One region of the Marinobacter sp. R17 genome, then DNA from elsewhere that is predicted to be linked to it. Evidence: predicted binding sites of a transcription regulator. Region 1 holds the regulator's gene; the other holds the start of a gene.
What was found. Region 1 encodes FliA, which starts transcription of late flagellar genes. Its sites were predicted from a motif close to CTAAAGTTTNNNNNNNNNNNGCCGNTAA; they were not measured.
Positions count from the first base shown of each region.

Region 1 (16,342 bases):
GAAGTTCGATGGAGCGCGGGTTCTCCCCTTCCGCAATCGCGATGAGGCCGTCAATCATCATGTCTTCGTAGCGCGTGCGCTGGCGGGCAATGGCGCGCAGCTTGCTGGCGACCGGAAAGAACAGGAGGTTGGCCAGCGCCACCCCATAGATGGTGGCCACAAACGCAGTGGCAATGCCCGCCCCCAGAGTGCTGGGGTCTTCCAGATTGGTCATGACCTGGATCAGCCCCATGACAGCGCCGATGATGCCGATGGTCGGCGCATAACCACCCATCGCCTCAAACACCTTGGCCGCTTCGATATCACTCTGCTCGCGGGCATCCAGCTCCACTTCCATGATGCTGCGGATGGATTCGGTCTCGGCGCCATCGACCAGCAACTGCAGCCCCTTACGGGCAAACCGCTCCGGCTCGCGCTCGGCCAGTCCCTCAAGGCCCAGCAATCCCTGTTTGCGGGCGCGTACGCTCCAGTTGATGACCTTGTCGATACCGTCTTCAAGGCCGATATAAGGCGGCACAAACACCCAGCGGACCTGTTTGAGCGCCCGCTTGATGACCGGCCAGGAGGTTTGCAGGATCGTCGCGGCGACCGTGCCGCCCACCACGATCAGGCCAGCGGGCGCATTGAACAGGGACCCAAGCGCACCGCCCTCCAGGACGTTGCCACCGAGGATGGCGGCAAAGGCGAGGATGATGCCCAGTAAGCTGAGCACGTCCATCAGCAGACGCCCTCGACCATCCGCTCGCCAATGTCATCCAGGGCCAGTACTTCGTCGCTCAGGCCGGCCTTGGCGACCGCCATGGGCATGCCGTAGATCACGGAGGATTTCTCATCCTGGGACCAGATCACGCTACCGGACTGCTTCATCATCCGGCAACCTTCCTTACCATCGGCGCCCATGCCGGTCAGGATGATACCCAGGGTCTTGCCGGGAAAGCTGCGAGCCAGCGAGCCGAACGTCACGTCGACGCAGGGTTTGTAGGTCAGGCGCTCGTCGCTTTCCAGGATGCGCACCCGGCCATGCGGGCCCTTGTTCTCGATCATCATCTGCTTGCCGCCGGGCGCAAGCAGGGCCAGGCCCGGGCGCAGCATGTCGCCGTCTTCAGCCTGGCGGACCTCAATCTGGCACAATTTGTTGAGGCGATCCGCAAACGCCGGCGTGAAACTGGCGGGCATGTGCTGGATCAGCACGATCGGTGCCGGAAAACGGGATGGCAAACGGGTAAGAACCCGCTGCAGGGCAATGGGGCCGCCCGTGGACGTGCCAATGCCCACCACGCTGTAACTGCGCGGCTGGGTCTTGCGCGATGACCGGGCGGCTTCCGCTTCCGGCTCGGCCCGGCGCTGTGCCGGTGTGGGCCTGGCAGGACCACGTGTCTGCGGGCGAGCCGGTTGCGCGGGTGGCGGCGTGGACGGCACGGCCGGAGCCGGTCGAGTGCCGGGGCGACTGCGCGCCACATCCAGGATACGTTCGCGCAGGATCTTCTGGAGCTGGCTATTGTCCCGGGCAATTTCCTCGAAATTCTTGGGCAGGAAATCCACGGCCCCGGCTTCCAGGGCATCCAGCGTCACCCGGGCGCCTTCGTAGGTCAGCGACGAAAACATCAACACCGGCACGGGCCGGCGCTTCATGATTTCCTTCACGGCGGTGATGCCATCCATGATGGGCATCTCATAATCCATCGTGATCACGTCCGGGCGCAGCTTGTCCGCCATCTCGATCGCTTCACGACCGTTAGTGGCGGCACCGACCACGCGGATATTACCCGACGCGTTCAGGATTTCGGTGAGTCGCTTGCGGAAGAAACCGGAATCATCAACGACCAGAACGGAAACGGTCATTCAGGCATCTCCCCTGTTATCCGTAGTGCTGCAGCAGACTGGGCACATCGATAATCAGCGCGATCCGCCCGTCGCCGGTAATGGTCGCACCGGCCATACCCGGCGTGCCGTGGAGCATCCGGCCCAATGGCTTGATCACCACTTCTTCCTGGCCGATCAGCTGATCCACCACGAAGCCAACCCGCTTGGTGCCCATGGCGACAATGACCACGTGACCGTTCTCGGGGTCCGGGTTGCCCACGGCGCCGTGGATCAGCCAGTTCTTGATGTTGTAGATCGGGAACACCTTGTCGCGTACAACGATGCACTCGCGACCGTCGACGATGTTCTTCTTGGTCAGGTCCAGATGGAAAATTTCCACCACGTTGACCAGCGGCAGTGCGAAAGACTGGTCGCCCAGCATGATCATCAGCGTCGGCATGATCGCCAGCGTCAGCGGAACCTTGATCAGGATGCGAGAGCCTTTACCCAGCTCCGACTCCACATGAATGGTACCGTTCAACTGACTGATCTTGGTCTTGACCACGTCCATGCCAACGCCCCGCCCGGACACGTCGGAAATCTGGTCCTTGGTGGAAAAGCCAGGGGCAAAGATGAGGTTGTAGCATTCGTTGTTGGTCAGACGATCCGCGGCGTCCTGTTCGAACAATCCTTTTTCGACCGCCTTCTGACGCAGCTTGTCCGGATCCATCCCGCCACCGTCGTCTTCGATGGACAGCAGGATATGGTCGCCTTCCTGCTCGGCCGACAGCGTCACCACCCCCGTCCGGGGCTTACCGGCTTTTTCGCGCACATCCGGCGCTTCGATGCCGTGGTCCACGGAATTGCGCACCAGGTGAACCAGCGGATCAGACAGGGCTTCGACCAGGTTCTTGTCCAGGTCGGTGTCCTCGCCGTGCATGACCAGGTTGATTTCTTTCTTGAGGCTGCGCGCCAGATCGCGTACCACACGCGGGAAACGGCCGAAGACTTTCTTGATCGGCTGCATGCGCGTCTGCATGACGGCGGACTGGAGATCGGTGGTCACCACGTCGAGGTTGGCCACCGCCTTGTGCATCTGTTCGTCTTCGCTGTCGTTACCCAGGCGCTGCAGGCGGTTACGCACCAACACCAGTTCGCCCACCATGTTCATGATGTCGTCGAGGCGTTTGGTGTCCACGCGCACGGTGGTTTCGGCAGCCGGCTGGGTGTCCCGCTGTGGAACGGCCGGGGTGGCGGGCGATTTATTCTCGTCCTTATTGGCGGGAGCCGCCGGTTTCTCAGCCTTCTTGGGCGCCGGTGCCGGTTCCGGTTTCTTCGCCGCCGGCTGGCTGACGCCCGGGACACCGGGGCCTTTGCCGGAGCCGTGCAGTTCGTCCAGCAGGTTCTCGAATTCGTCGTCAGTAATCAGCTCATCGCCACCGGCCGTCTTGGCGGCCGCATCCGATGAACCCCCACCCTTCGACTCCGATTCGACGGAGCCCTTGAATTGCCCCTTGCCGTGGAGGTCATCGAGCAGACTCTCGAACTCATCGTCGGTGATTTCATCGCCGCCGCTGTCGCCGGCATGTCCGGTAGCGGCGGGTTTGTCATCCTCTGCCGGCTTGCCGCTGTGCTGGCCCCTGCCGTGCAGCTCATCCAGCAGGTTCTCGAACTCGTCGTCGGTGATCTGATCGCCGCCGCTGCTGTCGCCGGATGAAGATTTCTCATCCTCAAGGGCATCCAGCAACTGCTCGAATTCTTCGTCGGTGATATCACCCTGGTCCGCATGGCCGCCGGCTTCAGCCGCCGGTTCAGGCTTGGGAGCTGCCTCCGGCTCGGGTGCGGCGGGGGCCTCACCTTCGGGCAACGCCAGGGCATCCAGCGCCTCGATCAATGCCGGATCGGCCGGTGTCGGTTCCTCCCGGTTGCGTACCTGGTCAAACATGGCATTGACGTTGTCCAGGGCTTCGAGGACCACGTCCATGAGATCGGAGTCGACCCGGCGCTTGTGGTTACGCAGGGTGTCAAAGACGTTTTCCGCCGAATGACAACAATTGACCAGCGCTTCAAGCTGCAGGAAGCCGGCACCACCCTTGACGGTGTGGAACCCACGGAAGATCGCGTTCAGCAGATCCCCGTTATCCGGATTCTGCTCCAGATCCACCAGCTGTTCGGACAGCTTTTCGAGTATTTCACCAGCCTCTACCAGGAAGTCCTGGAGAATTTCTTCGTCAGCATCAAGCGCCATGCAGTGTCCTCACTCAAAAACCAAGGCTGGACAGGAGGTCATCGACATCATCCTGGCCGGATACGACATCCTCACGCTCTTTGGCGTTCATTTGAGGGCCTTCGCCTTTTTCGATTGTTGTCGTTGTTTCGCCGATATCATGGACAGTGCCGGTGATTTCATCGACATGGCTGGCCATGACCACCAGGCTGAGCAGGTGTTCTTCCACTTCCTTGACCAGCGCCGTGACCTTCTGGATGACCTGACCGGTCAGGTCCTGGAAGTCCTGCGCCAGCAGGATCTCGGACAGGTTGCCGTAAAGGGCTTCCGCATCGCTGGCCGTTTGTTCGAAGAAGTTGTCGATCCGGTTGTACAGCTCGCGGAATTCGCCGGCGCCGATTTGCCGGCGGCGCAGCTTGTGCCAGTCGGCTCGCAGCGCGACGGCCTGCTCCCGCAGGCTGTTGGCCTTGGGCATCGCCTCTTCCACGATGTCCATGGTGCGGTTGGCGGCCTGACTGGTCATGTCCACCACGTACGCCAACCGGTCGGAAGCGTCCGTGATCTTGGACAGGGCTTCCTGCTGCTCCGGGTTCTGCGGATCGATATTGAAGTTGCGAATGGCCTCGTGGAGGCTGCGGGTCAACCGGCCAACCTCACGGTAAAGGCTCTGGTCCCGGACATCATTCAGTTCATTAATCAGGCGCATCGCCGCGGCGTAATCGCCGGCGTCCACCTGTTGCTTCAGTTCTTCCGCCTGGTGCTGCAGCTTCTCAACGACATCGGGATCGAGGGAGCCGGCCTTGTCTTTTTTTGTGCCCATGATTGGCGCTCTGATACTCAGGACTGGATGCGTTCGAAAATCTTCTCGATCTTTTCCTTCAGGACAGCCGCCGTAAACGGCTTCACGACGTAACCGTTAACGCCGGCCTGAGCCGCCGCCACGATCTGGTCACGCTTGGCTTCCGCCGTCACCATCAGGATCGGCAGGTTCTTGAGGTTCTCGTCCGCGCGAACGGCCTGCAGCAGTTCAAATCCGGACATGCCCGGCATGTTCCAGTCGGTGACCAGAAAATCGTATTTGCCACTCTTGAGCATGGGCAGCGCGGTGTTGCCGTCATCCGCCTCGTCAGTATTGGTGAAACCGAGGTCGCGAAGCAGATTCTTGATGATCCGTCGCATCGTGGAGAAGTCATCCACGATCAGAATTTTCATGTTTTTGTCCAAAGGGACCTCCAATCATTACAGCCCGGAATACCAATCCAGCGTCCAGTTCAGTGTCCGGCAATCCATACGATACCGGCGCCACTGAAAGCACCGCCTATTCTGTCGCGTCAACGCCCGCTGTAAAGCGTCCGTTACCAAAAACTACAGTTCCGGGATCGTAGCCTGGGCATCAACGCTGACCACAAGCTCCCGGAATTCGATGTCAACTTTTTGCTTGTCGCGCCTGATGTGGCGCGTCCGCCCATTCTGCCCTGCTCCACCGGTGTTTTGCGAACCGGCTTTGAACGGCGTGGCTAACGGGCTTCCTGCCAATCCGTCAGACGTGATTTCAGGCGCAATGCCGCCTGACTGTGAATCTGGCTGACCCGACTTTCACTGACACCGATGACGGCGCCGATTTCTTTCAGGTTCAGCTCTTCCTGGTAATACAGACTCAACACCAGCTTTTCCCGCTCCGGCAGCGCCGCGATCGCCTCGGCCAGACTGCGCTGGAATCCGGCTGCCGACAGCTCTTCGAACGGACGATCGGGCACGGCCTCTTCATTGTCTATCGGCAGCTCTCCCGATTCATTTAGCTCATCCAGACTAAAAAGACGGCCGCTGTTGGAATCGGCCAGGCAGGCATGGTACTCCGGCAGGGTCATGTCCAGCTCGTCGGCGACTTCGTGATCCTGAGCCTCGCGCCCGGTCCGGTCTTCGACGGCCTTGATCGCCTGGGCGATGCGACGGGAATTGCGGTGGACGGAACGCGGCACCCAGTCGCCCTTGCGAATCTCATCCACAATGGCACCGCGAATGCGGATACCCGCATAGGTTTCAAAGGAAGCGCCTTTGCCGGCGTCGTACTTCTGAGCGGCCTCGAGAAGGCCGATCATGCCGGCTTGCATCAGGTCTTCAAGCTGGACAGAGGCGGGCAATCGCGCCAACACATGCAACGCGATCTTTTTCACCAGCGGCGCATGATCCTCGACCAGTTGATGGGCCGATTTGCGCGAGCTCGTCTGTTGGTAGATTCCCAGGCCTTTTGCCAACGTCATCAATCCGGATTACCCGTGTGTTTCAATCGACCGTCATACCACGCCACCTGTCGGTCAGGGTACTCCATCAGGCGTCCACCAGGCGCTCAACGAAAAATTCGAGATGCCCCCGTGGAGAAGACGGGAGCGGCCAGTTGTCCACCTGCTGGGCCAGCGCCTTGATCGCCAGCGAGGCCTTGGCGCGTGGGTAAGCGTCAAGCACCGCACGCTGCCGTTGTACCGCTTTTTTGACGGCTTCGTCGTAAGGGACGATGCCCACATATTGTAGCGCAACATCCAGAAATCGCTCGGTAACCCGGGTCAGTTTCCCAAACAGATGCTTGCCTTCCTGCTCGTTGCGAACCTGGTTGGCAAGGATGCGAAACCGGTTCACCCCGTAGTCCCGGTTCATGAGCTTGATCAGCGCGTAGGCATCGGTAATGGAAGTGGGCTCGTCGCAGACCACCAGCAGCAATTCCTGAGACGCCCGCAGGAAGCTGACCACCGATTCGGAAATGCCGGCAGCGGTGTCAACGATCAACACGTCGATCTGATCGCCCAGTTCGCTGAAGGCGTTGATCAGGCCAGCGTGCTCCATGGGCGTCAGCTGGGTCATCCGCTGGGTGCCGGACGAGGCGGGAACGATCTTGATGCCGCCCGGGCCGTCGACCAGGACATCGCGCAGGTCGCACTCGCCGTTCAGCACATCATTGAGATTGTGGTTCGCAGTGATACCCAGCAGGACGTCGATGTTGGCCAGCCCCAGATCGGCATCCAGAACCACCACCCGACGCCCCATCTGTGCCAGTGCAATAGCCAGGTTGACCGAAACGTTGCTCTTGCCAACGCCGCCCTTGCCACCTGAGACGGCGATCACCTGGACCGGGTTAACTCTACTCATGCCGGATACAGTCTCTCACGACAACTCTTGATAAGGATGGCCGGTTGATAACCGGCTCGATAGTGGAGCCCATGAACGCCCTGCGGCTGTTCCGGCGGACTCCCGGGCCTCAGGCGCCGGCTGCAACCACAGCGGTTTCCCGAACCTGTTTCAGACGCTCCACACCCAGTCTGACCAGTGGAGCCGCCTGTGCCGGATGAATGTCCTCGGGGATGCGCTGCCCATCGGTGTAATACGCCACCCGAAGACCCGTTTCCATGGCAAAGCCTAGCACCTCGCCGAGTGTCAGGGCTTCATCCAGTTTGGTCATGATACACCCGGCCGGATTCGCCATCTTATAGCAATGCCACGTGGATTTCATAATGCGAGGCTGGCTGGTGGCTGCCAGCACCAGGTAAGGCTTGACCGGATGCCGGCTTGCAGCCAGCTCCTCAAGCTGTTCCTGGTGGCCGCGATCGGAATGGGTCAGGCCCGCCGTGTCGATCAGAACCAGGCGTTTATCGGACAGGTCATCGAGGATCTGGTCCAGGGAATGGCTCTCATCCACCACCCGCACCGGCACGTTCAGGATGCGACCGAATACAAACAGATGCTCATGTGCCGCGATCCGATAACGGTCGGTGGTGACCAGCGCCAGGGAATCGGCGCCGTGCTCCAGGACATAACGCGCCGCCATCTTGCCGATGGTGGTGGTCTTGCCAGAGCCAGTGGGGCCCACCAACGCGACCAGACCACCCTGCTCGACCAGTTCCTGCTGCTGGGTGCGCAGGCCGGCCGCCAGCGTGCGCAACGCCCGCTTCCAGCCCTCTTCCAGTCGAACACCAGCCGCGTTACGAGACAGCGTGGAGGCCAGCGTGTGGGACAGTCCGTACTCTTCCAGTCGCTCCATCAGGCGCTGCTGACTCGCGTCCACCGGGTCGTTTGCCGGTCCATTTGCAGCGGCCGGAGAACGACGCTCGTTGACCATATCCCGCAGCGAATGGATTTCCGCCCGCATGGCTTCGAGGGCCGCATGGGTGGCGTCCTGAGCGGGTTCGGCAGCCGCCGGTTCCGGCGTGGTGAAATCAAGAATGTCCTGCTCACGGGGTTGGCGCTTTTCACGAATTTCCCGGATACGGTCCCGCGAGCGGCCGAGTTCTTCCTCCAGGCGGCGATGTTGTTCCGCCTGCATTTCGGCCAGCCGGGCGCCATTGGTGGCTTCGACCGCGGCGGTGCCCAGACGCTGGCGCGCCAGATTTTCGTCATAGTCGAGAGCCGTCACAATTTCGACGCCCCCGTCCACGCGCCGGTTCGACAGGATGACGGCATCCTCTCCCATCTCCAGGCGAACCATCTTCAGGGCTTCCGCCATGGTTGGAGCAAAAAACCGTTTAACCTTCATGATGACCTACCTCCGGTGGCGCCGCGGCCCGCGACGCCTTGCTGTTGCTGGGCGAGCCTCACTGCTGGCCCACCGACGCGACAATCGTAATCTGCTTGTTGTCCGGCACTTCCTGGTAAGACAGGACGTGCAGGCGTTCGACCCCGTAACTCACAAAGCGCGCCATGACATGCCGCAGTGGCGCCGAAACCAGCAGGATGGCGGGCTTGCCCATCATTTCCTGACGTTGGGCCGCGTCCTGCAGGGAGCGCTGGAGCCGTTCCACCATGTTGGGCTCCAGCACCAGACCGATATCGTCCTGACCGCCGGATTGTTGACTCTGTTGCATGGACTTCAGCAACATCTGTTCCAACTCTGGATCCAGGGTGATGACCGGGATCTCGGATTCGTTGCCACAGATGCTCTGGACAATCATCCGACGCAGGGACTGGCGGGCGGCTGTTGTCAGGATCCGGGCGTCCTGGGTCTTCGGCTGTACATTGACGACCGCTTCCGCAATCGACCGCATATCCCGGATCGGCACCTCTTCTTTCAGAAGGCTCTGCAGGACTTTCAGCAGCAGACTGATGGAAATCGTGTTGGGTACCAGCTCTTCCGCCAGCTTGGGCGACATCTTCTCCAACTGCTCCAGCCACTTCTGGACTTCCTCGTGACCGATCAGCTCGTGGGCGTGCTTCTGCAGGATCTGGTTAAGATGGGTCGCCACCACGGTGCTGGCATCCACCACGGTGTAGCCCAGGGTCTGGGCCTGATCTTTCTTGTCCGGTTCGATCCAGCTGGCATCCAGGCCGAACGCCGGATCCTTGCCCTCGATACCTTCAATTTTGCCGAACACCTGCCCCGGGTCGATCGCCAGTTCCCGGTCCGGGTGGATCTCGGCTTCGGCAATGGTCACGCCCATCAGGGTGATGCGATAAACGTTGGGCATCAGGTCCAGGTTGTCGCGGATATGGACCGACGGCATCAGGAAGCCCAGATCCTGAGACAGCTTCTTGCGCACGCCCTTGATCCGGGTCAGCAGCTGGCCGCCCTGGGATTTGTCCACCATGGGGATCAGGCGGTAACCCACTTCCAGGCCGACGATATCGACCGTGGACACATCGTCCCAGCCCAGTTCCCGGGATTCGGTTTGCGGACCGGGCAAGGCCTGCTTCTGCGCGCCATCGCCGCCGCCCTGCGGACCGCCGGAAGGCGCCGAGCGCGGCATACCGCCCCCACGCGCCGGAAAGACGGTCTCGTCCTCTTCCACCTGCTGCTGGCGTTTCCAGATGTAGTAGGCGCCCGCGCCGGCAATGAGACCGAGCCCTATAAAGGCCACGTGCGGCATCCCCGGGATAATGCCCAGGATGATCAGGATGGCGCTGGCAATAAACAGAATCCGCGGTGCGGTGAACATCTGGGACAGGATCTGCTGGCCCATGTCCTGACTGGAGGTGACCCGCGTCACCATAATGGCGGCGGAGGTGGAGAGCAGCAGCGACGGAATCTGGGCAACCAGACCGTCACCGATGGTCAGCAGCGCGTAACTGCGCATGGCATCGCCGAACGACAGCGAGTGCTGCATCATGCCGATGGCCACGCCGCCGGCGATGTTGATGAACAGGATCAACAGGCCGGCGATCGCGTCGCCCTTCACGAATTTGCTGGCACCGTCCATGGAGCCATAGAAATCCGCCTCCTGGGCGATTTCGGCGCGACGGGCCTTGGCTTCGTCCTGATCGATCAGGCCGGCGTTCAGGTCGGCATCGATCGCCATCTGCTTGCCGGGCATGGCGTCCAGGGTGAAGCGGGCGCTGACTTCCGACACCCGACCGGCACCCTTGGTGACGACCATGAAGTTGATGATGACGAGTATGGCGAAGACCACCAGGCCGACGGCGTAGTTGCCGCCGATCAACACGGCACCAAACGACTCGATCACCTTACCGGCGGCGTCGCCCCCTTCGTGACCGTTGAGCAGGACAATCCGGGTCGACGCCACGTTCAGCGCCAGACGCAGCAAGGTGGCCACCAGCAGCACCGTCGGAAACGCGGCAAACTCCATTGGCCGCAATGCGTACACACACACCAGCAGGATGACGATGGACAGGGTGATGTTGAACGTGAACAGCACGTCCAGCAGGAACACCGGCATGGGCAGGATCATCATGCCCAGCAGTGCCATCAGCAGGACCGGGATGCCCAGGTTGCCGTTTGTCAGCGATTTGACGTTATTGAGGACCAGCGCTCTGTCCACGACCCGATGTTCTCCAGTAAACAGGGTATCTCACGTGCCGAGATGTCGTTTTTTTGACGGCACGACTGTATCTGGAGGGTATTCCGCAATAAGCGTACCAACCGACGCTCAACCCGCCCGACAAGGGGATTGCGGCCTACCCGGACTGACTGAATCGGGGAAGTAAGGTATCCTTGGTGAGATTTTATGTCCCTATTTTAGAAAAGAAGGTGAGCCATGCCCGTCCTCGAGGTAAAGCACCCCCTGATCCGCCACAAACTCGGCCTGATGCGCCGGGCGGACATCAGCACCAAGAACTTCCGTGAGTTGGCGCAAGAGATCACGGCCCTGCTGACTTACGAAGCCACCAAGGACTTCCAGCTGGAAAAACAGACCATCCAGGGCTGGGCCGGGCCGGTGGAAGTGGATCGCGTGAGCGGCAAGAAAGTGACGATTGTCCCCATCCTGCGTGCCGGCATGGGCATGCTGGAAGGCGTCCTGACCCTGATCCCCGGCGCCCGCGTCAGCGTCGTCGGCCAGGTCCGTAACGAAGAAACCCTGGAAGCCAGCACCTACCTGGAAAAGCTGGTCGGCGAACTGGACCAGCGTATGGCGATGATCGTCGATCCCATGCTGGCCACCGGCGGCTCGCTGATCTCCACCATTGACCTGCTCAAGAAGGCCGGCAGCACGGAAATTCGTGCCCTGGTCCTGGTGGCGGCGCCGGAAGGCATCGACAAGGTCCAGAAGGCCCATCCGGATGTCTCCATCTACACCGCGTCCATCGACGAGCGGCTGAACGAGAAAGGTTACATCCTGCCCGGGCTCGGTGATGCCGGCGACAAGATCTTCGGCACCAAACAGAAGGAAAACTAAACATGCAGACGAGTCCGAACGAGCCGGTATGGCGCCAGGCCCTCGCCGGCGCGCAGATGTTGCTGGTCGCCTTCGGCGCCCTGGTCCTGATGCCGCTGATCACCGGTATGGACCCCAACGTTGCCCTGTTCACCGCCGGTATCGGCACCCTGATCTTCCAGATCATCACCGGCGGCCAGATCCCCATTTTCCTGGCCTCCTCCTTTGCCTTCATTGCGCCGATCATCGCCTCCAAGGCCAAATTCGGCATGGAAGAAACCCTGGGCGGCCTGGTGGCCGCGGGTGTCCTCTACATGATCCTCAGTGGCGCCGTGAAACTGCGGGGCACCGGCTTCCTGAACCGCCTGCTCCCCCCGGTCGTCATCGGTCCGGTCATCATGGTCATCGGGCTGGGTCTGGCTTCCACGGCGGTCAACATGGCGATGGGCAAGGCCGGCGACGGCAGTGCGCAGCTCATCCCCTACAACACCGCGATCTGGATCTCGATGATTTCCCTGCTGACCACGATTCTCTTCGCGGTCTTGGGCAAGGGCATGTTCCGGCTGATCCCCATCATGTTCGGCGTGATCGTGGGCTACATCGCCTCTGCCATCATGGGCATCGTCGACCTGTCACCGGTCAGTGAGGCGGCTTGGCTGCGCATCCCGGATTTCGTCGCACCGGAATTCGGTTGGGGCGCCATTCTGTTCATGGTTCCTGTCGCCATTGCGCCGGCGGTTGAGCACATCGGCGATGTACTGGCGATCGGCACGGTCACGGGCAAGAACTACATCCAGAAGCCGGGTCTGCACCGCACCCTGCTGGGTGACGGCGTGGCCACCAGCGCTGCGGCGATGCTGGGCGGTCCGCCCAACACCACCTATTCCGAAGTCACCGGCGCGGTCATGCTGACCCGCAACTTCAACCCGCGGGTGATGATCTGGGCGGCCATCGTGGCAATCCTGCTGGCCTTCATCGGCAAGTTTGGCGCCGCGCTGCAGACCATTCCGGTACCGGTCATGGGCGGCATCCTGTGCCTGCTGTTCGGCTCCATTGCCGTCGTCGGTCTGAACACGCTGATCCGTCACCACGTCGACCTGTCCGAAGCCCGCAATCTGGTGATTGCCGGTGTCACGCTGGTCTTCGGTATTGGCGGCATGGCCCTGGGTCACGTGGAGGGCATCGCTCTGTGCGCGGTGGTGGCCATCGGGTTGAACCTGATCTTGCCCGGCAGCCAGGCTGCGTGGGGCGATTCGACCATTCCCAACGGCGATTCCCCGGCGGCAGAATAGGTCGGGCCTTGAGCAGGCGCTCCTCTTAGCGGAGCGCCTGTTGTCAGGGCTCGTCCCTGACAACAACAAGGATCGCCCATGCCCCGCCCGATCGACAGCACCGGCATCAGCTTTACCGCCCTCTACACCGGCGCCGTCTGGCAGCACAATGGCCTGTCGGAAGACGGCCTCACTCCACCCGCCGGCCACGCCCTGTACAACCTGATGACGCCTTTTGAGGGGCTCAGTCGCCTGGTTACCGGCGGCAATATCCGCACTTTTCTTCTGCAACGCCACCTGATCATCGACCAGCTGATTCACGAAGCCATCGAACAGCGCGGCATCAGCCAGATACTGGAAATCGCGTGCGGCCTGTCGCCCCGCGGCATCCGCCTGCGCCAGCGCTTCCCTCACCTGCAGATGCTGGAAACCGACCTGCCGGCCATGGCTACCCGCAAGGCAGCGTATCTCGCCACCCACGGTTATCTGGGGGACCATCATCAGGTTCGGCCCATCGATATTTTTGCCGATGGCGGCCCGCTGGCGCTGGAACGGGTGATTGAGGATCAGTTCGACGCCGCTCGCCCGCTGCTGGTGGTAACCGAAGGCCTGACCAGCTACTTCTCGCTCGACGACATCAGCCAGTTCTGGCGCCGGCTCGCGCGCTGTCTGGCGGCAAGACCGGGCTCGGCCTACCTGACGGAAACCTATCTCAAGCCCGAAGGGAAAATTCTGGGCCGTGGCCTGGATGTGCTGCGCGGCGCGCTGGGCCAGATGACCCGGGCCCAGGTCAGTTTTCATTTCCGCGATGGCGAATCCGGTGCCCGGCACCTGGCCGGCCTGGGGTTCGATGACGTTCGGGCGATTGATCCTGAGGAATACTACGGGCGATTGCCGATTCCGGAAAGCCGCGGGACGCCGCTGGTTCGAATTCTGGACGCGCGGAGTTAGCGGCTGGACACGGGCGCCTGGCGGCACCTCGATGGGTAGGTTGGGCTGACGAAGGAAGCCCAACAATGTCACGCCTAAACATGGAATGTTGGGCTTCCTTCGTCAGCCCAACCTACGCCACCATGATTACGCGGGGCACTCAAGAGGCTTGAGAGAGACTTAATCGAAACCAATGGATGCCATCGCTGGAGAAAAGGACACGGATGTCCTTGGCCGCAATAGCGGGCCAGGGATGGCCCTCTAGGGCGGCGGAAGCGATGGCATCCATTGGTTTCAGCCCCCAAGATCTGCTGAAGTCCCCCAACTCAGCTATCCCGCCGCAAATCACCGGGAATCGGGAAGTCCGGCATACCCGGCCGCTGCCCTTGCCCACGACGATAACGCCGCAACTGGTACAGGTAGGCCAATACCTGGGCAATCGCCACATAAAGGCCCTGGGGAATCTCGCCGCCCACGTCGGTGTTGTGATAGACCGCCCGGGTCAGCGGCGGCGTGCGCAAGACGTCCACCTTGTGCTCCCGGGCGATTTCCATGATCTTGAAGGCCACCTGATCGGCGCCCTTGGCCACGACGACCGGCGCCGCCATTTTCTTCTGGTCGTACTTGAGCGCTACCGCATAATGGGTCGGGTTGGTAATGACCACGTCGGCCGTCGGCACATCCTGCATCATCCGGCGCTGGGCCATCTCCCGCTGGAGCTGACGGACCTTGCTCTTGACCTCCGGCTTGCCCTCGGTGTCCTTGAACTCGTCCTTGACCTCCTGCTTGGTCATGCGCAGCTTTTTCTGGTGGTCGTAGATCTGGAACGGCACATCGATGGCCGCAATGATGATGGTGGCGCAGGACAGCAGGAAAAAGCTCCAGCCCAACGTCCACAACACGTGCTCCATGGCCGGAATCGGTGCTTCCTCGGCGATTGCCAATAAGTCGTCGGTGCGCTGGTCGAGGATCACCAACGCGATAACCATCACCAGCGCCACTTTCGCCACCGCCTTGACCAACTCGATCAGCGCCCGTAGCGAGAACATCCGCTTGAGCCCCTTGAGGGGATCCATACGACTGAGCTTGGGGGCAATGGCCTTGCCACTGAACAGAATACCGCCGATGCCTATCGGCCCGAAGATGGACGCCACCAGCAGCAACAGCAGAATGGGCGACAACGCGACGGCGGCATCCTGGGCGGCGGCTCCCAGCATGGTGGTCATATAGTTCGTGTCAAACGCCACCATACGCTCGAAGGAAAAGCTGTAGCGCATGATGCGCTCGAGGGATGCCCCCAATGTGGAACCGAACATCAGCAGGCCACTGGCGCCCGCCAGCAGGACGGCCATGGTTGCCAGTTCACGGGAACGGGCCGTCTGCCCCTCTTCACGGGCCTTTTCAAGCCTTCGGGGGGTGGCCTCTTCGGTTTTTTCCTGACTGTTGTCGTCTTCTTCAGCCATCGCCGTCAACCCGTCGGATCAGGGGATTCGCTCTATGGAGCGCATGAAATCAAAGGTTTGCCGGGTGTAGTCGTCAAAGTGTGGCAGAAAATTGGCGTGCAGCACCCAGATGGCAAACAATCCAAAAATCAGGCCAATCGGGAAGCCGAGGGAGAAGATGTTCATCTGGGGCGCGGCCCGGGTCATGACCCCGAACGAGATATTCACGATCAGCACCGCCGTCACCGCCGGTAGGGCCAGCAGCATGGCGGAGACAAACATCCAGGTGATCCGGTGTGCCAGCTCCCAGTAGGCATCCGGTCCCAGTCCGCCAGTCCCGATGGGAATGGTCCGGAAGCTCTCCAGGAAGACTTCGAACGCCACCAGATGGCCGTTCATGGCCAGAAACAGCAGCGTGACCGTAATGGTGTAAATCTGCGACAGCACCGGTACGTTTACACCATTGGCCGGATCCACCATCGAAGCGAAGCCCAGCCCCATCTGCATCGCAATCATCTGGCCGGCAATCACGAACAGCTGGAACAATGCCGTGAGCACGAAGCCCAGGCCGGCACCAATCAACACCTGCTGGATGGTAATCACCACCGCGTTGGCATTCAGCGCGTCGACTTTCGGCACATCGCCGATCATCGGGACCACCAGGATCGTCATCAGCAAGGCCAGTCCCAGGCGAATCCGGGCCGGCACCAGAGCGGCGCCGACGAACGGAATCGTCATCATGAAGCTGGCAATGCGAAACAGCGGCCAGACGTGTTGCCCGACCCACTGCCCCACGCCGTCGGCGGCGATCTCCAGTGCCATCGTCAACCGATCAGGTAGGGAATATTGGTGATCAGCCGTTCAGCGTGATCCATGAGCTGATGCAGCATCCAGGGACCGAACACGATGATCGACAGCAAGGTAACCAGCAGGCGCGGCAGGAAACTCAGCGTCTGCTCGTTGATCTGCGTGGCCGCCTGGAAGGTACTGACAATCAGACCGACAATCAGGCCTGGCCCGATGATGATCGCCGACAGCAGGACAATCAGCCAGAGGGCCTGGCGCATGATGTCGATC
Region 1 covers NZ_RHGZ01000002.1:109,087-125,428, reverse strand. The annotation lists gene EB809_RS02550 (flagellar motor protein) at 1-718, opposite strand, end outside; gene EB809_RS02545 (chemotaxis response regulator protein-glutamate methylesterase) at 718-1,842, opposite strand; gene EB809_RS02540 (chemotaxis protein CheA) at 1,859-4,051, opposite strand; gene EB809_RS02535 (protein phosphatase CheZ) at 4,065-4,850, opposite strand; gene cheY (chemotaxis response regulator CheY) at 4,868-5,254, opposite strand; gene EB809_RS02525 (RNA polymerase sigma factor FliA) at 5,548-6,291, opposite strand; gene EB809_RS02520 (MinD/ParA family protein) at 6,359-7,171, opposite strand; gene flhF (flagellar biosynthesis protein FlhF) at 7,281-8,552, opposite strand; gene flhA (flagellar biosynthesis protein FlhA) at 8,611-10,788, opposite strand; gene upp (uracil phosphoribosyltransferase) at 11,005-11,643, shown strand; gene EB809_RS02500 (uracil-xanthine permease family protein) at 11,646-12,914, shown strand; gene EB809_RS02495 (class I SAM-dependent methyltransferase) at 12,993-13,844, shown strand; gene flhB (flagellar biosynthesis protein FlhB) at 14,150-15,286, opposite strand; gene fliR (flagellar biosynthetic protein FliR) at 15,305-16,087, opposite strand; gene fliQ (flagellar biosynthesis protein FliQ) at 16,090-16,342, opposite strand, start outside.

Region 2 (16,342 bases), on a different contig from region 1:
GCTGCAGGCTGTCAGCATCGTCACCGATGTTGAGTCCGGCGACACCGGCGCTGACGGTCAGGGTCAGGTCATGGGACGCCAGCAGGCTGCCCAGCCCCTGGCGGATGACTTCGGCGCGGCGGGTGGCTTCGGTGGTGTTGATGCCCGGCAGGATGGCCAGGAACTGGAGGTCCGCCACCCGATAATAGCTGTCGAAATCCCGCAGCTGTGAATGCAGGTAGCGACCGATGCGCGGCAGGATGGCGCGAATGTCGTCTTCCGGCAGGGGCTCGCCCCGATGGATGTCCAGGCCAATCAGCAGGACGGCCATTTCGATCCCTTCCCGTTCACTGCGCTGGATTTCCTTGTGCAGGTCGGCGGACAGGTAGTCGCGGCTGGCGGCCTGGGTCAGTTCATCGGTACGCCGAAGCGGCGCCAGCTGCCGGCTCTTGTATTCCCGCAGGAACACGAACACGGCCGACAACAGGATGGCGAGCAGGGCGCAGGCAACAAACTGGTGACGGTCGGGGCCAAGGGCCGGGTCCAGGCCGGCTATGATCACCAGCGCCAGATAGGGCATTACCAGCAAAACGGCCCAGCCGAGGGACCAGAGTGCAAAGGTGGCCAGTGGATACACATAACTCCACTGGGACAGGCCGGGCGCGTTGGCGAGAATGGCCGGCGTCAGTGCCGTGAGGAACAGCAGGTTGGAGACGCGGGCGATGGCCAGGGGCAGCGTGCTGTCTTTGGCGATGCCGGCGTGATAGCGGGTCCAGACCATGACCGCGCAAATGGCGCTGGTCACGGCGGCCGCATAGGCGGCCTGCCACAGGGTGAACGCGGCAAGCAGCAACAAGGCAGCGGCGGCGAACCGGGCAAAGCGGCTCAACAAAAAAGTCTCTGCCACATTAGGCATTCGAGGTCTCCATGACGACATTTCCCGCAGGGAGCATTCCTGACTGCGGCAGACAGGCGGAAATGTACCGTAATTCCTTGGATCCGGCCTGTCATCATGGGACTGGAAGGCCACCGGTGACTTAAACCGAATCGATCGCCCGCGTATAATAACGTCTATGCGTGTATCCTGACATCCGGAGAGCCGTCGATTGGCTCCCACGAATGCAGATCGTCGTGTCGATACCTTATAAATTAGCAAACGTGCCTCCGATTCACGCCAGAATCTGAGACGCCTGAAAGCAATTCAGCAGATGGTAGGACCCTTGATGGATATTTCGGCTTACATGGCAGACGTTGGCCAGAAGGCGCGTGAAGCGGCAACCGCCGTGGCGCGCTCCAGCACAGCGGAACGTAATGACGCGCTGCTGGCTATGGCGGACGCACTCGATGCCTCCCGTGACGCCCTGACGGACGCAAACCGTCAGGACCTGGACGCCGGCCGTGAGAATGGACTGGAGCCAGCCATGCTCGATCGCCTGGAGCTGACGCCGGCACGCATCGATACCATGATCGAGGGTCTGCGTCAGGTGGCGTCCTTGCCGGATCCGATCGGGGAGATCACCGGCATGAGCTACCGGCCGTCCGGCATCCAGGTGGGCAAGATGCGGGTGCCGCTGGGTGTGATCGGCATCATCTATGAATCCCGCCCCAATGTGACCGTGGAAGCGGCCAGCCTGTGCCTGAAGTCCGGCAACGCGACGGTTCTGCGCGGCGGGTCCGAATCGCTGCATTCCAACCAGGCGATTGCCGCCTGCATCGCCGAGGGGCTGCGCCAGGTCGGGCTGCCGGAAGAGGCTGTCCAGGTCATCAAGACCCGGGATCGCGAGGCTGTGGGTAAGTTGATTACCATGCCTGAATACGTGGACGTGATCGTCCCCCGGGGCGGCAAGGGGCTGATCGAACGCATCAGCCGGGATGCCAGGGTGCCCGTGATCAAGCACCTGGACGGCGTCTGCCACGTCTATATCGACAGTCATGCCGATCCGGAGAAGGCCCTGGCCATCGCCGTCAACGCCAAGACCCAGCGCTATGGCACCTGCAACACCATGGAAACCCTGCTGGTGGATGCGGAGATCGCGGCCGACATCCTGCCGCTGCTGGCCAGCGCCTTTGAGGAGAAGGGCGTGGAACTGCGCGGCTGCGAGCGGACCCGGGACGTCCTGGCCCACGTCATCAGCGCCACAGAAGACGACTGGCACGCCGAATACCTGGCGCCGGTGCTGGCGATTCGCGTGGTGGACGGACTGGACGCGGCGATTGCCCACATCAATCGCTACAGCTCCCAGCACACCGACGCCATCGTGACCGAAAACTACAGCCGTGCCCGCCGCTTCCTGACCGAAGTGGATTCCAGCTCGGTGATGGTGAACGCCTCCACGCGGTTTGCCGACGGCTTCGAGTACGGCCTGGGCGCAGAGATCGGAATCTCCACCGACAAGCTGCACGCCCGCGGCCCGGTCGGTCTGGAAGGGCTGACCTCGCAGAAATACGTGGTGTTCGGCGACGGTCACATCCGTTCCTGAACGGGTGGGGCCTGAGCAGTCTATGAAAGTCATTCTTGGCGGAACCTTTGACCCCATCCATCACGCTCACCTGCGCACGGCCGTCGAACTGAGGGAGGTCCTCGGTATCGACACCGTGACGCTGGTGCCGTGCCATCTGCCGCCGCATCGGGATGAGCCGGGTGCGTCACCCGAGTTGCGTCTGCGGATGCTCTACAGCGCCATTGCCGGTGAGGCGGGGCTGGCGGTGGATGAGCGGGAACTGACCCGTAACACGCCGTCCTACACCGTCGATACTCTCGAAGAATTGCGCCAGGAGCGAGGGCCGCAAGAGCCTCTGGCGATGGTCGTTGGTACCGACAGCTTCGCATCGATCGATCGCTGGGACCGCTGGCAGCGCCTGCTGGAACTGGCCCACATCATCGTGGTGGAGCGGCCGGGCTATACCATCCCGGCCGAAAGCGCGGCCGGGCAACTGCTGGCGGACAACGCCGATACCGATGTGACCTCACTGAAGCAGGCGCCGTCGGGCCGGGTCTGGTCCGTGTCGCTGCCGCTGCTGGACATTTCCGCCACTGGCGTGCGCCAGGCGGTGCGGGACGGGCGCTCGATCCGCTATCTGGCGCCGGATCCGGTGTGCGACATCATCGCGGAATCCGGCCTTTATCGTGATGAGTCCGGGCCGTCATTCCGGGCTTGACCGGAACTGGTCGAATCGTGACCTGTCCCGGGATTTTGGTGGTACAATGCCCGCTTCATTGTCGCTGCCCGGGGCAGCGCATCAACCGTTGGGGCCGGACCGGCTCCGGCACGCCAGGTGGAGACACCGTCGAACAGGGTAATTATGCAGGCTGAGCAACTGAGAGATACGGTCGTAAACGCACTTGAGGAGGTTAAGGCGCAGGACATCAGTGTGATTGATGTCCGGGACAGAACCAGCGTCACGGATTACATGGTCATCGCATCGGGGACGTCCAGCCGGCATGTCCGCTCGCTGGCCGAGTCGGTGATTACCGAGGTCAAGTCCCAGGGTGTTCGTTCGGCCAATGTGGAAGGTGGTGAGAACAGCGACTGGCTGCTGGTGGACATGGGCGATGTCGTCGTGCATGTCATGATGCCGGCCACCCGCGAATTCTACGATCTGGAACGCCTCTGGCGCGATGCGCCCAACCTGGGTGCGGCTGGTAGCGAATAATCATGCGGTTGAAACTGGTCTGTGTTGGCCAGAAGATGCCCGGCTGGGTTGAGGACGGCTACCAGGAGTACGCGCGGCGCTTCCCGCCCGACCTGCCCCTGGAGCTGGCGGAAACGCCACTCGCCCAGCGCGGCAAGAATCCCGATATCCCCCGGTTGATGCAAAAGGAAGGCGAGGCCCAGCTGGCGGCCATCGGCCGCAGTGATCGGGTCATTGCGCTGGAGGTGGGTGGCAAGGCCTGGTCCACGGAAAAGCTGGCGAGTCAGTTGGAAGCCTGGCAAATGGACGGCCGGGACGTCAGCTTCCTGGTTGGCGGGCCTGATGGCCTGTCGCCGGAATGCCGGGCCCGGGCGGACCAGCTCTGGTCCCTGTCGCCACTGACGCTGCCCCATCCGCTGGTTCGCATCCTGGTGGCCGAGCAGCTGTATCGCGCCTGGTCCATTACCCGCAATCATCCATATCACCGCGCATAGGACGGTTTAATGCCCTGGGGGGAATTCAAGGATACCGCAGCCGAACGTCGCCTGTTCCAGCGTCGTGTGCTGGTTGCCCTGGTGATCATGCTCGGCCTGATCGGCATTCTGGTGACGCGGTTGTACTACCTGCAGATTCTCAATCACGAGAACTTCACCACGCTGTCGGAAAAAAACCGGGTCCAGGTGCAGCCCATTGCGCCGCCGCGGGGCCTGATCTACGACCGTAACGACGTTCTGTTGGCGGAAAATCGGCCGGTGTTCAGTGTGACCGTGGTCCCCGAACGGGTGCCGGACATGGACCAGACGCTGGCCCAGCTTCGCCAGATACTGAACATCAGCGATGAGGAGCTGGAGCGCTTTCGACGACGCTTGGACGAATACCGCCGGCCCTATTCGCCGATCTCCCTCAGTTCAGACCTGAGCGAGAAACAGATTGCCCGCATGGCCGTGCACCGCTACGAGCTGCCGGGCGTGGAAGTCGAGGCCGAGCTGGTCCGCTACTACCCCTATAGTGAAATTACCTCCCACGCCCTGGGTTATGTCGGGCGTATCAATCAGGACGAGTTACGCCGCCTTGATCCCATCGAGTATGCGGGTACGAATTACGTCGGTAAGTCCGGTGTGGAGCGGTTCTACGAGAACGCTTTGCACGGCAAGGTGGGCTACCAACACGTCGAGACCAATGCCCGCGGCCGGACGCTGCGCGTACTGGAGCAGGAAAATCCGGTTCCCGGTGACGATTTGCATCTGCAGTTGGATATTCGCCTACAGCAGAAAGCCTACGATCTTCTCAATGGTCGGCGCGGGGCCATTGTCGCCATTGAACCCAAGACCGGCGGCATCCTGGCGCTGGCCAGCGTCCCGGGCTTTGACGCCAACCTCTTTGTGACCGGCATCAGTGTCGACGCCTACAAGGCGCTCAGTGAATCGCCGGACAAGCCGCTCTTCAACCGCGCCCTGCGCGGCCAGTACCCGCCGGGCTCCACCATCAAGCCGATGATGGCCGTGGCGGGACTGGACAGCGACAACACCACGCGCGATCGCACGATCTGGGATCCCGGCTACTACCAGATCGACGGCAAGGGCCGCCGGTACCGGGACTGGAAGTGGGGCGGTCACGGCTGGGTCAATCTTGATGAGGCGATCGCTCAGTCCTGCGACACCTACTTCTACGACCTGGGCGAGCGCATGGGCGTGGATACAATGAGCAAGTACCTCGACCAGTTCGGTTTCGGCAAGGTCACTGCATTGGATGTCAGCGGTGCCCAGCCAGGCCTGCTGCCAACCCGGGAATGGAAACGGGGCGTCAAGCACCAACCCTGGTATCCCGGAGACTCGGTCAATATGAGTATTGGCCAGGGGTTTTTGTTGGCCACACCCTTGCAACTGGCAACGGCGACGGCAGTTTTGGCAAACCGTGGCAACTGGCATGCGCCGCGAATGCTGATGAAAGCTTCTGGTGCCGAGAGCACCGAGCAGGTTTTGCCTGAGGATGGCCATCCTGACATCGTCCTTCAGCGACAGGAAGATTGGGAATACGTCAGGAATGCCATGCATTCTGTGGTTCAGGGGCCGCATGGGACAGCTCGTGGATCCGGTCGCGGCGCCCCCTACTCGTTTGCTGGCAAAACCGGTACCGCGCAGGTCTTCAGTCTCGCGGAAAACGAGCACTATGATGCCGACGAAATTCGAGAGCGACTGCGCGACCATGCCTTGTTCATTTCATTTGCACCGCTGAAGGATCCCAAGATAGCGGTCGCAGTGATCGTCGAGAATGGCGGCGGCGGCAGCAGTACGGCGGCGCCTCTGGCCCGCAAATTGATTGATGCCTGGTTACTGGATATGAATGCTGGAGAGCCAGAGAAACCGGTCGTTGCCGACAAAGCCAAGGCAGGGGGCTCCAACGATGGCTGATCGCGATATCGTCCGGCATATGTCCGGTCCGAGCCTCCACGCCCCGCAGGGCTTTCTGGCCAAGATTCATCTGGATCCAATACTGCTCGTGCTTCTGTTGATCCTGCTGGTCGGCGGTCTGTTTGTGCTGTATAGCGGCGGCGACAGCAGCATTGCCATCGTTGAAGCCCAGATCGCCCGGATCGGTGTGGCGCTGGTCGTGATGTTCGTATTCGCCCAGTTGGACCCTTCCGTATACCGGCGCTGGGCGCCCTGGCTTTACGGGCTGGGAGTGATCGCGCTGATCGCCGTGCTGCTGGTCGGGATCGGGGCCAAAGGGGCGCAGCGCTGGCTGGCGCTGCCGGGGCTGCCGCGATTCCAGCCTTCGGAGTTCATGAAGCTGGCGGTGCCGATCATGACCGCCTGGTATCTATCCCGACACTACCTGCCGCCACGCATTTCGCGGGTCGCCATTGCGCTGGTCATTGTGTTTCTGCCGATGGGTCTGATTGTCGAGCAACCCGATTTGGGCACGGCCCTGCTCGTCGGGATGGCCGGGTTGTTCGTCATATTTTTTGCGGGCTTGAGCTGGAAGCTGTTAGCGGCGTTCTTTGCCATGGCAGGCGTGTCGGCGCCCGTGCTGTGGTTCTTTATCATGCGCGATTACCAAAAGCAGCGGGTGCTGACATTGCTGGATCCAGAGAGCGACCCGCTCGGCGCCGGCTGGAACATCATCCAGTCGAAGACGGCGATCGGTTCTGGCGGGCTGATGGGCAAGGGATGGCTGCACGGCACTCAGTCGCATCTGGATTTTCTGCCGGAGAGCCATACGGACTTCATCGTTGCGGTACTGGCCGAGGAGTTTGGTTTTATTGGCGTCACACTACTGATCACACTGTACTTCCTGATTATCGCGCGTTGCCTCTATATTGCGGTCAATGCTCAGGACTCTTTTGGGCGCCTGGTGGCCGGGGCGCTGACGATGACCTTCTTTATTTACGTCTTTGTCAACATCGGTATGGTCAGCGGCATATTGCCGATCGTGGGAGTGCCGTTGCCCATGGTGAGTTACGGTGGAACCTCGATGGTCACGTTGATGGCGGCGTTCGGGGTGATGATGTCGATCCACACGCACCGGCGAATGATCTCGGCTTAGGTGACGTTACCTTTTATTCATAACGGGGGCGCGCAGTGGTGGCGGCTCTGGGCATCATGCTAGTCTTTGGCCGCCCCGGCGGAGTAAGCGCCGGGGCGGCCAACATAAAAAGAACGTCGGGGACGATCATGCCTTCACATATCATGAGTGTCGTACTGGGGCTGTGGGCGATGTTGGTGGCGTCCCTGACTCATGCCGGTTATGTGGAAACGCCTGCCGGGCAGGCGTTTGTCGACGAGATGGTCCGTCAGCACGGATTTGATCGGAGTACGCTGGAAATCTGGCTCGCCAGCGCCCAGCGCCAGTCATCCATTCTTGAAGCGATCAGTCACCCGGCGGAACACACCCTGGCATGGTATGAATATCGGCACATCTTCATAAAGCCGACGCGTATCGAGAAGGGGCAGGCGTTCCTGCAGACCCACGCAGACACGTTTGCGCGTGCGGAACAGGAATTGGGCGTGTCACGCTACATCGTGGCGGCCATTATCGGTGTGGAAACCCAATACGGTGAATACGCCGGTAATTACCGGGTGCTGGATGCACTGACGACGCTGGCGTTCGATTATCCGCCTCGCTCGGCGTTCTTCCGCAAGCAACTGGGCGAATTTTTTCTGATGGCCCGGGAACAAGAGCTGGATCCGACAGTCCTAAAGGGTTCGTATGCCGGAGCCATGGGGTTTGGCCAGTTCATTCCCAGCAGCTACCGGGATTTTGCCATCGATTTCGATCACGATGGACGCGCCGACATCGTCAATAACCCGGTCGACGCCATCGGCAGCGTGGCCAACTATTTTGCCCGCCACGGGTGGCAGGCTGGCGCTCCGGTGGCGGAACCGGTGGCAGGGGCGGATTATCCGCAGGCGTTGTTCACTGACGGGCTGGCCCCGAAACTGACGGTGGCGGACTATCAGGCCGCGGGTATCGTGCCAAAAGCCGGCGTGTCGGCGGAAACCCGGGCACGCCTGATGCGGTTGCAGGCTGAGGAAGGTCAAGAAAATTGGCTGACGTATCCCAACTTTTACGTCATCACCCGTTACAATCACAGTCAATTGTATGCGATGGCCGTTCTGGCGCTGTCGCAGGCGTTGGCGCGGAACCCGGATAAGGCGAGAGGTTAGGCGTGTCTTGCTGGACGATGGCGGAACGGCGCATGAATCCGATTAGTGTAAAGCCAGGGCTGGCTCTGGTGATGACCGTGGCTGCCGGGCTGCTGGCCGGGTGTGCGTCGAGTCCTGAGACCTCGTCGTCAGCCGGTACATCGTCATCGCGGTACAGTATCAGCCAGGATCGGGCGCCGTCCGAGGATTACGACGTCAGCGATCTGAAGAGTGCCACGCCTCGCTACGAGCCGCCCAGCCGCTACGGCAATAAATCGCCTTACACGGTCTGGGGCAAACGCTATACGGTGCTGGCGGATGCCAGCGACTATGTCGAGCGGGGCACGGCGAGCTGGTACGGCGAGAAGTTTCACGGTCACAAGACGTCCAACGGCGAGACGTTTGACATGTACAAGATGACGGCGGCCCACAAGAGCCTGCCGCTGCCCAGCTATGCCCGGGTGACCAACCTGGACAATGGCCGCAGTGTGATCGTGCGGGTGAACGACCGGGGGCCGTTCCACAGCTCCCGGATCATCGATCTGTCCTACGCCGCGGCCAAGAAACTGGGCTACCAGAAGCGCGGCACCGCTCATGTAGAGGTGGCCGCGATTACGGTGTCGCGTGATGGTAGTATGTCGGTGGCCGGAGAGGCCGCGCCGTCGCGGGAATCTGCACCGGCGACCTCCAGCGCGAAAGAGGGAATCTTCGTCCAGGTGGCCTCGTTTACGCAGGTGGAATCGGCCGAACAGCTCTCGCAGCGCCTGCGAAACGTGACCCAGGCGCCGGTTCGGGTGTATGCCGCCGGCAGCTATCACCGGGTGCAGGTTGGCCCGTTCGCGCAGCGCGGACAGGCCGAACAGGAAAGTAAACTGATCGAACAGGGGGGATTGGGGCGCCCGATTGTGGTGACCGATCCTCTATAGTGGGCCCGTGCCGGTGGCTGGCGGTGGCATTGTCATCGTCAGCGCTGCGTATGACCCGGAAGCAGACGCCTGATTCACCGGTTCGAGGCCGGTTGTTGCTGTAAAGGCGGATGGTTCTTCCGAATCCCGTGATACCCGTCGGGTATCGTCAACTGATGTAACTGCTGAATGGTTCCATGGCTAAGAATACGGTATTTCAAACATTTTTCCGCGCGCTGATCGTCCTGTTCACCTGGGTCTCGGTGGCGGCTGCCCAGTCCCAGCCGTCCCTGATCCCGTCGCCGCCGCAGATTGCGGCCAGCTCCTACGTGCTGATGGACGCGGCCAGCGGCCACATCATCGTGCAGGGCAACAGCGACGAACGCCTGCCGCCGGCCAGTCTGACCAAGATGATGACGGCCTATATCGTCGAGCGTGAACTGTCCGAGGACCGGATTGCCATGTCCGACGAGGTGCCCATCAGCGTGCATGCCTGGCGCACCGGCGGTTCGCGGATGTTCGTCAAGGAAGGGTCCAACGTGACCGTCGAGAATCTGCTGCACGGTATGATCATCCAGTCCGGTAACGACGCCAGTGTGGCGCTGGCCGAGTACGTGGCCGGCAGTGAGGGCGCGTTTGCCGACATCATGAACCAGCAGGCGCAGATCCTGGGCATGAAGAACACCCACTTCATGAACGCCACCGGCCTGCCCCACGAAGAACACTATTCAACGGCGCACGACCTGGCGCTGCTGGCCCGGGCAATCATCAACGATTACCCGGACAACTACCCGATCTATTCCCAGAAATACTTCACCTACAACGATATCCGTCAACCCAACCGCAATTCGCTGCTGTGGCGTGACCCGTCCGTCGACGGCCTGAAGACCGGTCACACGGACGCCGCCGGCTACTGTCTCGTGGCGTCGGCCAAGCGCGACGATATGCGACTGATCGGTGTCGTGATGGGCACCAATAGCGAGAGAGCCCGGGCCCAGGAAGTGCAGAAACTCCTGAGCTACGGTTTCCGCTATTACGAAACCCACTCCCTGTTCAAGGCCGGCCAGCCGCTGAAGGATGCCACCGTCTGGGGCGGACAGAAGGAATCGGTGCAGGTGGGACTGGCCAACGATGCGATCGTCACCATTCCTCGCGGCACCAAGGATTCGCTGGAGTCGGTCATGGACATCGACAGCGTGATCAAGGCGCCGGTGAAGGCTGGCCAGGAACTGGGTCAGGTGCGGGTGACGCTGAACGGCCAGGAAGTGGTCAAGCGCCCGGTGGTGGCACTGGAAGCGGTGGACGAAGGCGGGTTCTTTAAACGCATCTGGGATGCGATCAAACTGTTCTTCGTGCAGTTGTTCAGCTGATTGGCGACAGTGAGGAAAGCAGCATGAGTGAACCGCAGCCGCCCAAAATTGAATTCCCGTGTGATTACGTCATCAAGGTGATCGGCACGGCCGCGCCGGACTTTCGCGAATTTGTCGTGGAAGTGGTGGAGCGCCATGCGCCGGGCATCGATGAAACCGACATCACGATCAACGACAGCCGCCAGGGGCGTTTCAGCTCCGTGCAGATCAAGATCGTGGCGACCGGCGAACCGCAGCTCAAGGCCCTGTTCGAGGAGCTCAAAGCCAGCGGTCGCGTTCACATGGTCCTCTAACCGGTAGCCTGTCGTGTCCGAAACATCTGACCGTTCCGTCATCGTTCGCCACCTGGGTCTTCAGCCATACCTGGAGACCTGGGAGGCGATGAAGAGCTTCACCGCCGCGCGCACGCCCGAGACCGCGGACGAGCTCTGGTGCCTGCAACATCCCAAGGTCTTCACCCAGGGGCAAGCCGGCAAGGCCGAGCATGTGTTGGCGCCGGGAGACATTCCGGTGGTCCAGGTGGACCGGGGCGGCCAGGTGACCTATCACGGTCCCGGCCAGCTGGTAGTGTACCTGATGATCGACCTGCACCGGGCCCATTTCGGTGTGCGTGAGTTGGTCAGTGGTATCGAAGACAGCATCGTTGCGATCCTGGCGGACCTGGGCGTCGATGCGGCCCCGCGCGCCGATGCGCCGGGTGTCTACACCCAGGGCACCAAGATCGCCTCACTGGGCCTGCGCATTCGGCGCGGCTGCTCTTTCCACGGCCTGGCGCTGAATGTCGATATGGACCTGGAGCCGTTCCGTCGCATCAATCCCTGTGGCCTGACGGGCATGGCCATGACCCAGGTGGTCGATCACGCCCCCCAGGCGACGTTTGATGGCGTCCAGGACGCGTTGGTGGCTCGCCTGGTAGAACGACTGGATCTGGGCCGGGTCCGGTTCGAGACCGGGTTGCCCGTCGTTCAGGCCGTATCCTGATTGGGGACTTCCCCGCTACAGACCCGATTGCGCCCCGTCGCCTTGGCGGTGTAGAGGGCTTCGTCCGCCCGCTGCAACAGTCGGCTGGGGGATTCGGCGCCGTGAATGCTGGCTACGCCCGCGCTGATCGTCGTCCGAACAATCCGGCCGTCATAGGTGGCAGGAGCCGCTGCAATTGACTGGCGGATCCGCTCGGCAATCCGGATGGCTTCCTCCACTCCGGTCTCCGGCAGGATCGCCAGAAATTCCTCACCGCCCCAGCGCGACACAATGTCGATCCGGCGGCACCCTTCCTTCAGTTTGTCCGCCACCTTGATGATCAGCTCGTCGCCCGTCTGGTGGCCGTAGTGGTCGTTAACTCCCTTGAACAGGTCGATATCCAGCAGGATCACCGAAAACGACTGGCGGTTGCGAAGGTAGCGCTGGTACTCGCCTTCCAGGCGGATCAGGCCTTCGCGACGGTTGGTCAGGCCGGTCATGGTGTCGTGCTTGGCCGCGTACTCGTACTCGCCGGCCAGGGTGAGGAGACTGGCCTTGCTGCGCCGCCGGCTCAGGTCGAGGACGTAGCAGGAGACCATTTCGAACGCGAGCACGTTGATCATCATCAGCCGGAAGCTGTCACTGTATGGCGTGTTGAAAAGAAGGTCTCCCAGCGGCGAAAACAGGCCGACCAGAGCCGTCAGGCCAAAAGCGCAGGTCAGGACGCCGACCCGGGGCGTGCTGATGTAGAAAATGATCGGCGGATAGGCGAACAGCCAGATGATCGCGGAGCCGTCTTCCAAGGCGGCGGTCGCTACATAAATGAACAGGGCGGCAATGATGACGATGAACGTCCGCCGGTGCAGGGTCTGATGCCGCAGCGTCAGGTACACCAGGGCATTAAGCATCAGCATCACGCCCACCGTGGCCAGCGTGGCCATCACCAGGGTGTCGCCTCGGCCAGCAGCCCGGTAGGCAAAGAAAACCAGGACCGGCAGGGCCCCCACGCTGAGCCAGTTGATCAGCCGGGGAAGCGGTATTTCGCCCCGAGTGTGGTCGGGCACAGGGGCTGACGGCCAATAAGACTTGGATGAATCGGGCATCATTGTTAGCGTTATATTTATTGTTTAATCGATACGAGCATAGCGCCAAATGCAGTAGCGCTCTGTTTTAAAACGTAAACATGACGTTTGCGGCGTCGCATAGTCGCCTGTGCTGGTTAATCAGTGATCACTACACGGCAAAGCTGCAGGGAATCCATTGGCTCCGGAAACCGGGCTGGCGCGGCAGGTCGGTGACCAGAGACGGGTCGGGCTCACGTATAATCGGTAGGACCCACTTTCGAAGAGCGCCCGGAAGCCGACCATTCGGCCGTCGGGCTGCAGCATTCATCAGCTTCTGGATCCCTTGATGACTTCCAAAAAAACGCGCAAATCCGTTTCCCGCATCAAGACCGGCAGCTTCGAGCGCCGGCTCAGTCTGACCCGGGCCGGTCTGTTCGCCGGTACCCGCATGGCCACGCACATGGCCACCAACCTGTTCAGCAGCCGCGAAAAGCGTGAAGAACGCCACCGCCAGATGCTCTCAAGCCAGGCCCGGTTCCTGGTGGATGAACTCGGCAAACTCAAGGGCAGCGTGGTGAAGATCGGTCAGGTCATGGCGCTCTACGGCGAGCATTTCCTGCCGGCCGAAGTGACCGAGGCGCTGCACACCCTGGAAGATCAGACCACCTCACTGGCCTGGCCTTCTGTCGAGAAGGTGCTGGCCAAGGAGCTGGGCAGTGAGCGCCTGGCCCAGCTGGACGTGGATCCCGAACCGATTGGATCGGCCTCGCTGGGGCAGGTTCATCGCGCCGTACGCCGCAGTGACGGTCTTGAGATTGTGCTCAAGGTCCAGTATCCGGGCGTCGACACGGCGGTGGACAGCGACCTCAATGCGGTCGCGCAGATTCTGAAAGTCGGGCGCTTTGTGTCCATGGGCCCCGAATTCAACGAATGGCTCGAAGAAGTCCGCACCATGATGCACCGGGAAGTGGACTACGCGCTGGAAGCCCGGACCACCGAGCATTTCCGCAAGATGCTGGAGGGCGACGACCGTTTCGTGGTGCCCCGGGTCCTGCCGGAGTATTCCACCCGCCATGTGATGGCGTCCACTTTCGAGCCCGGCTGGCCGGTCAGCTCGGACAAGGTGGCTTCGCTGTCGCTCGAGCGTCGGAGTGCGCTGGGCCGTGCCGCGCTGGAACTGTTCTTCCGTGAGCTGTTTGAATGGGGCGAGATCCAGACCGACCCCAACTTCGGCAACTACCGCATCCGCATTGCCGAGGAAGCCGGCACCGAAAGCGACCAGATCGTACTGCTGGACTTTGGCGCCGTGCAACAATACCCGGACAGCTTCCTCGAGCCGGTTCGGGACATGATCCGGGCGTCCTATGAGCAGGATCTGGAGCGGGTCATCGAAGGCGGGACCAAGCTTCATTTCATGAGCGAGAGCTGGCCCGAGGACGTGCTGCGGCGATTCGGCGAAGTCTGCATGTCGGTGCTGGAACCGCTGGCCCCGGCCAACGGCGAGTGGCCCGAATTCGCGGTCAACGAGCAGGGCCAGTACCGCTGGAAGCAGAGCGACCTGCCGTCGCGGGTGGCCCGTCAGGCGGCGCGTTCCGCCATCAGCCGCTATTTCCGGATTCCGCCCAAGGAATTCGTCTTCCTCAACCGCAAGCTGATCGGTGTCTACACCTTCATTGCGGTGCTGCGGTCGGAGTTTAACGGCGAGGATCTGTTGCAGGACTATCTGTACGACAGCGAAGAGGCGGCCGCCCGGGACGCCGGCGACTGACCCCGGAAGTCAGGTCGCTTCCAGCACCAGCCACAGCACCAGGGCGTAGCGAAGGCCCTTGCCGATGGCAACCAGCACGATGAAATTGAGCCAGGGGACGCGCATGATGCCGCCGATCAGCGTCAGCGCGTCACCGCCGATGGGCAGCCACGCCATCAGCAGCGACCACTGGCCGAACCGGTTAAACCGGTTCTGGGCCTGTTGCAACTGTTTTTCACTGACCGGAAACCAGCGTTTGTGGCGAAAACGCTCCACCTGCCGTCCGATCCAGCCGTTCAACACCGACCCCAGGGTGTTGCCCAGTGTGGCGAACAGCCACAAGCCCCACAGCGAGTAGCCCTGCGTTACCAACCCGCCGAGCAGAACCTCGGAGTAGGCCGGCAACAGGGTGGCTGCGGCAAAGGCCGTAAAAAACAGGGACAGGTATGCCAAATCGACTCCCGTCTGATTACACAGTGTAGTGGTGGGTTTACCGGTCGATCACTATCGTTATCAAGAAATCGTCCGTCAGGCCGATAGCTTATCTTGTCAGTCGCACAAAGTCTGAGACAAGGGAGCTGGGCGTGATGGCGTACGACGTATACGAAGATCTGCGGTGCCCCTACCGGACCGGGTGGTGCTGCCTCACTCTGTGACCCGGGAGTGTCATGAAAAAGCTGTCTCTGAAAGTCAAACTCTACGCGCTGGTCATTGTGCTGCTGCTCATTATGGGCCTGAGCATGATCATAACCGCCCAGGTATCGCTCTCCAGCATGGAGTCGCGCATTTCCGATGACACCGGCGAACTGGTGCAGAACATTGTCGTCGAGCGCCTGCGTGCCACGGCCGGCCAGTACGGTGAGCTGGTGGCCAGTATCTTCAACCGGGCCTACAAGATCCCGGAAACGTTCCGCGAGGTGATTCACCGCAACGTCGAAGGCTCCGATTCCGCGCGCATGAGCCGCCGCGACCTGATGGAAACCGCCGGCGCGATCCTCAAGGGCCAGCCGGAACTCAGCTCCATCTACGCGCAGTTCGAGCCTGATGCCTACGACGGCCAGGACCGCTACTTCACCGGGGGTGTGGAAGATCACAGCAGTGATGAAGGCACGCTGGAGATCTACTACTACCGGGACCAGGACGGCAAGATCCACTTCAGTCGCACAGCGGATCCGTCGACCAAGTACGATACCACCAAGAACGAATTCGGCATCCGCGAAGCCGAGTGGTACCTGTGCTCCAAGGAAACCCTCAAGCCCTGCACCATGGAGCCCTACAACTACGAGATCAGTGACGGTTATTCCGAGCTGATGACCAGCCTGGTGATGCCGATATTCAAGGATGGCAAGTTCGGCGGGGTCGTCGGTGCCGACATCAATCTGTCCACCATCCAGAAGACGCTCAAGCAGGTCAGTCAGAACCTGTACGACGGCGCCGGCCGCGTGACCCTGGTCAGCGAGATGGGCCTGATTGCCGGCACCAGCCATTACGACAAGTTCCTTGGGCGGCCGCTCAAGGAAGCCCTGCCGGATCGGGCGGCGGCTTATCGCAAGCTGGACAAGGACGGTGACAACGACGTCTTTGATAACGGCGAAGACATCGCGGTGGCGTATCCGATCCACATCAAGGCTTCCGACACGACCTGGTCGATGATCATCGAACTGCCGCGGGATGTCGCGCTGGCCGACTTGAGCAAGGTTGAGGATGTCCTGGGCGAGGAAGTCGACGCCACGGCAGGGCGCCAGTTGACGGCGGGCATCATCGTGTCGATCGTTTCCCTGTTGCTGCTGGTGGTGCTGGTTCGCAGCGTGACCCGGCCGCTGGATCGCATCCGTGACCGCATGGCCAATCTGGCCAGCGCCGAAGGCGACCTGACCCAGGAGCTGGAGATTGATACCCACGCCGAGCTGATTGCACTGGCGGACGGCTTCAACGCGTTCCTGGCGAAACTGCGGGACATGATCAACGACCTCAAGTCGATCAATGGCCGCGTCAGCGAGCAGTCGGACAGCGTTCGCCGCATTGCCCAGGAAACCGA
Region 2 covers NZ_RHGZ01000027.1:54,472-70,813, forward strand. The annotation lists gene EB809_RS17025 (GGDEF domain-containing protein) at 1-895, opposite strand, end outside; gene EB809_RS17030 (glutamate-5-semialdehyde dehydrogenase) at 1,203-2,459, shown strand; gene nadD (nicotinate-nucleotide adenylyltransferase) at 2,482-3,138, shown strand; gene rsfS (ribosome silencing factor) at 3,283-3,633, shown strand; gene rlmH (23S rRNA (pseudouridine(1915)-N(3))-methyltransferase RlmH) at 3,636-4,106, shown strand; gene mrdA (penicillin-binding protein 2) at 4,116-6,023, shown strand; gene rodA (rod shape-determining protein RodA) at 6,016-7,158, shown strand; gene mltB (lytic murein transglycosylase B) at 7,287-8,279, shown strand; gene EB809_RS17065 (septal ring lytic transglycosylase RlpA family protein) at 8,312-9,184, shown strand; gene EB809_RS17070 (D-alanyl-D-alanine carboxypeptidase family protein) at 9,361-10,533, shown strand; gene EB809_RS17075 (YbeD family protein) at 10,557-10,826, shown strand; gene lipB (lipoyl(octanoyl) transferase LipB) at 10,915-11,514, shown strand; gene EB809_RS17085 (sensor domain-containing diguanylate cyclase) at 11,499-12,557, opposite strand; gene EB809_RS17090 (ABC1 kinase family protein) at 12,904-14,325, shown strand; gene EB809_RS17095 (YqaA family protein) at 14,335-14,757, opposite strand; gene EB809_RS17100 (methyl-accepting chemotaxis protein) at 14,973-16,342, shown strand, end outside.
Region 2: the regulator FliA is predicted to act here: its motif matches at 14,817-14,844, upstream of EB809_RS17100 (methyl-accepting chemotaxis protein).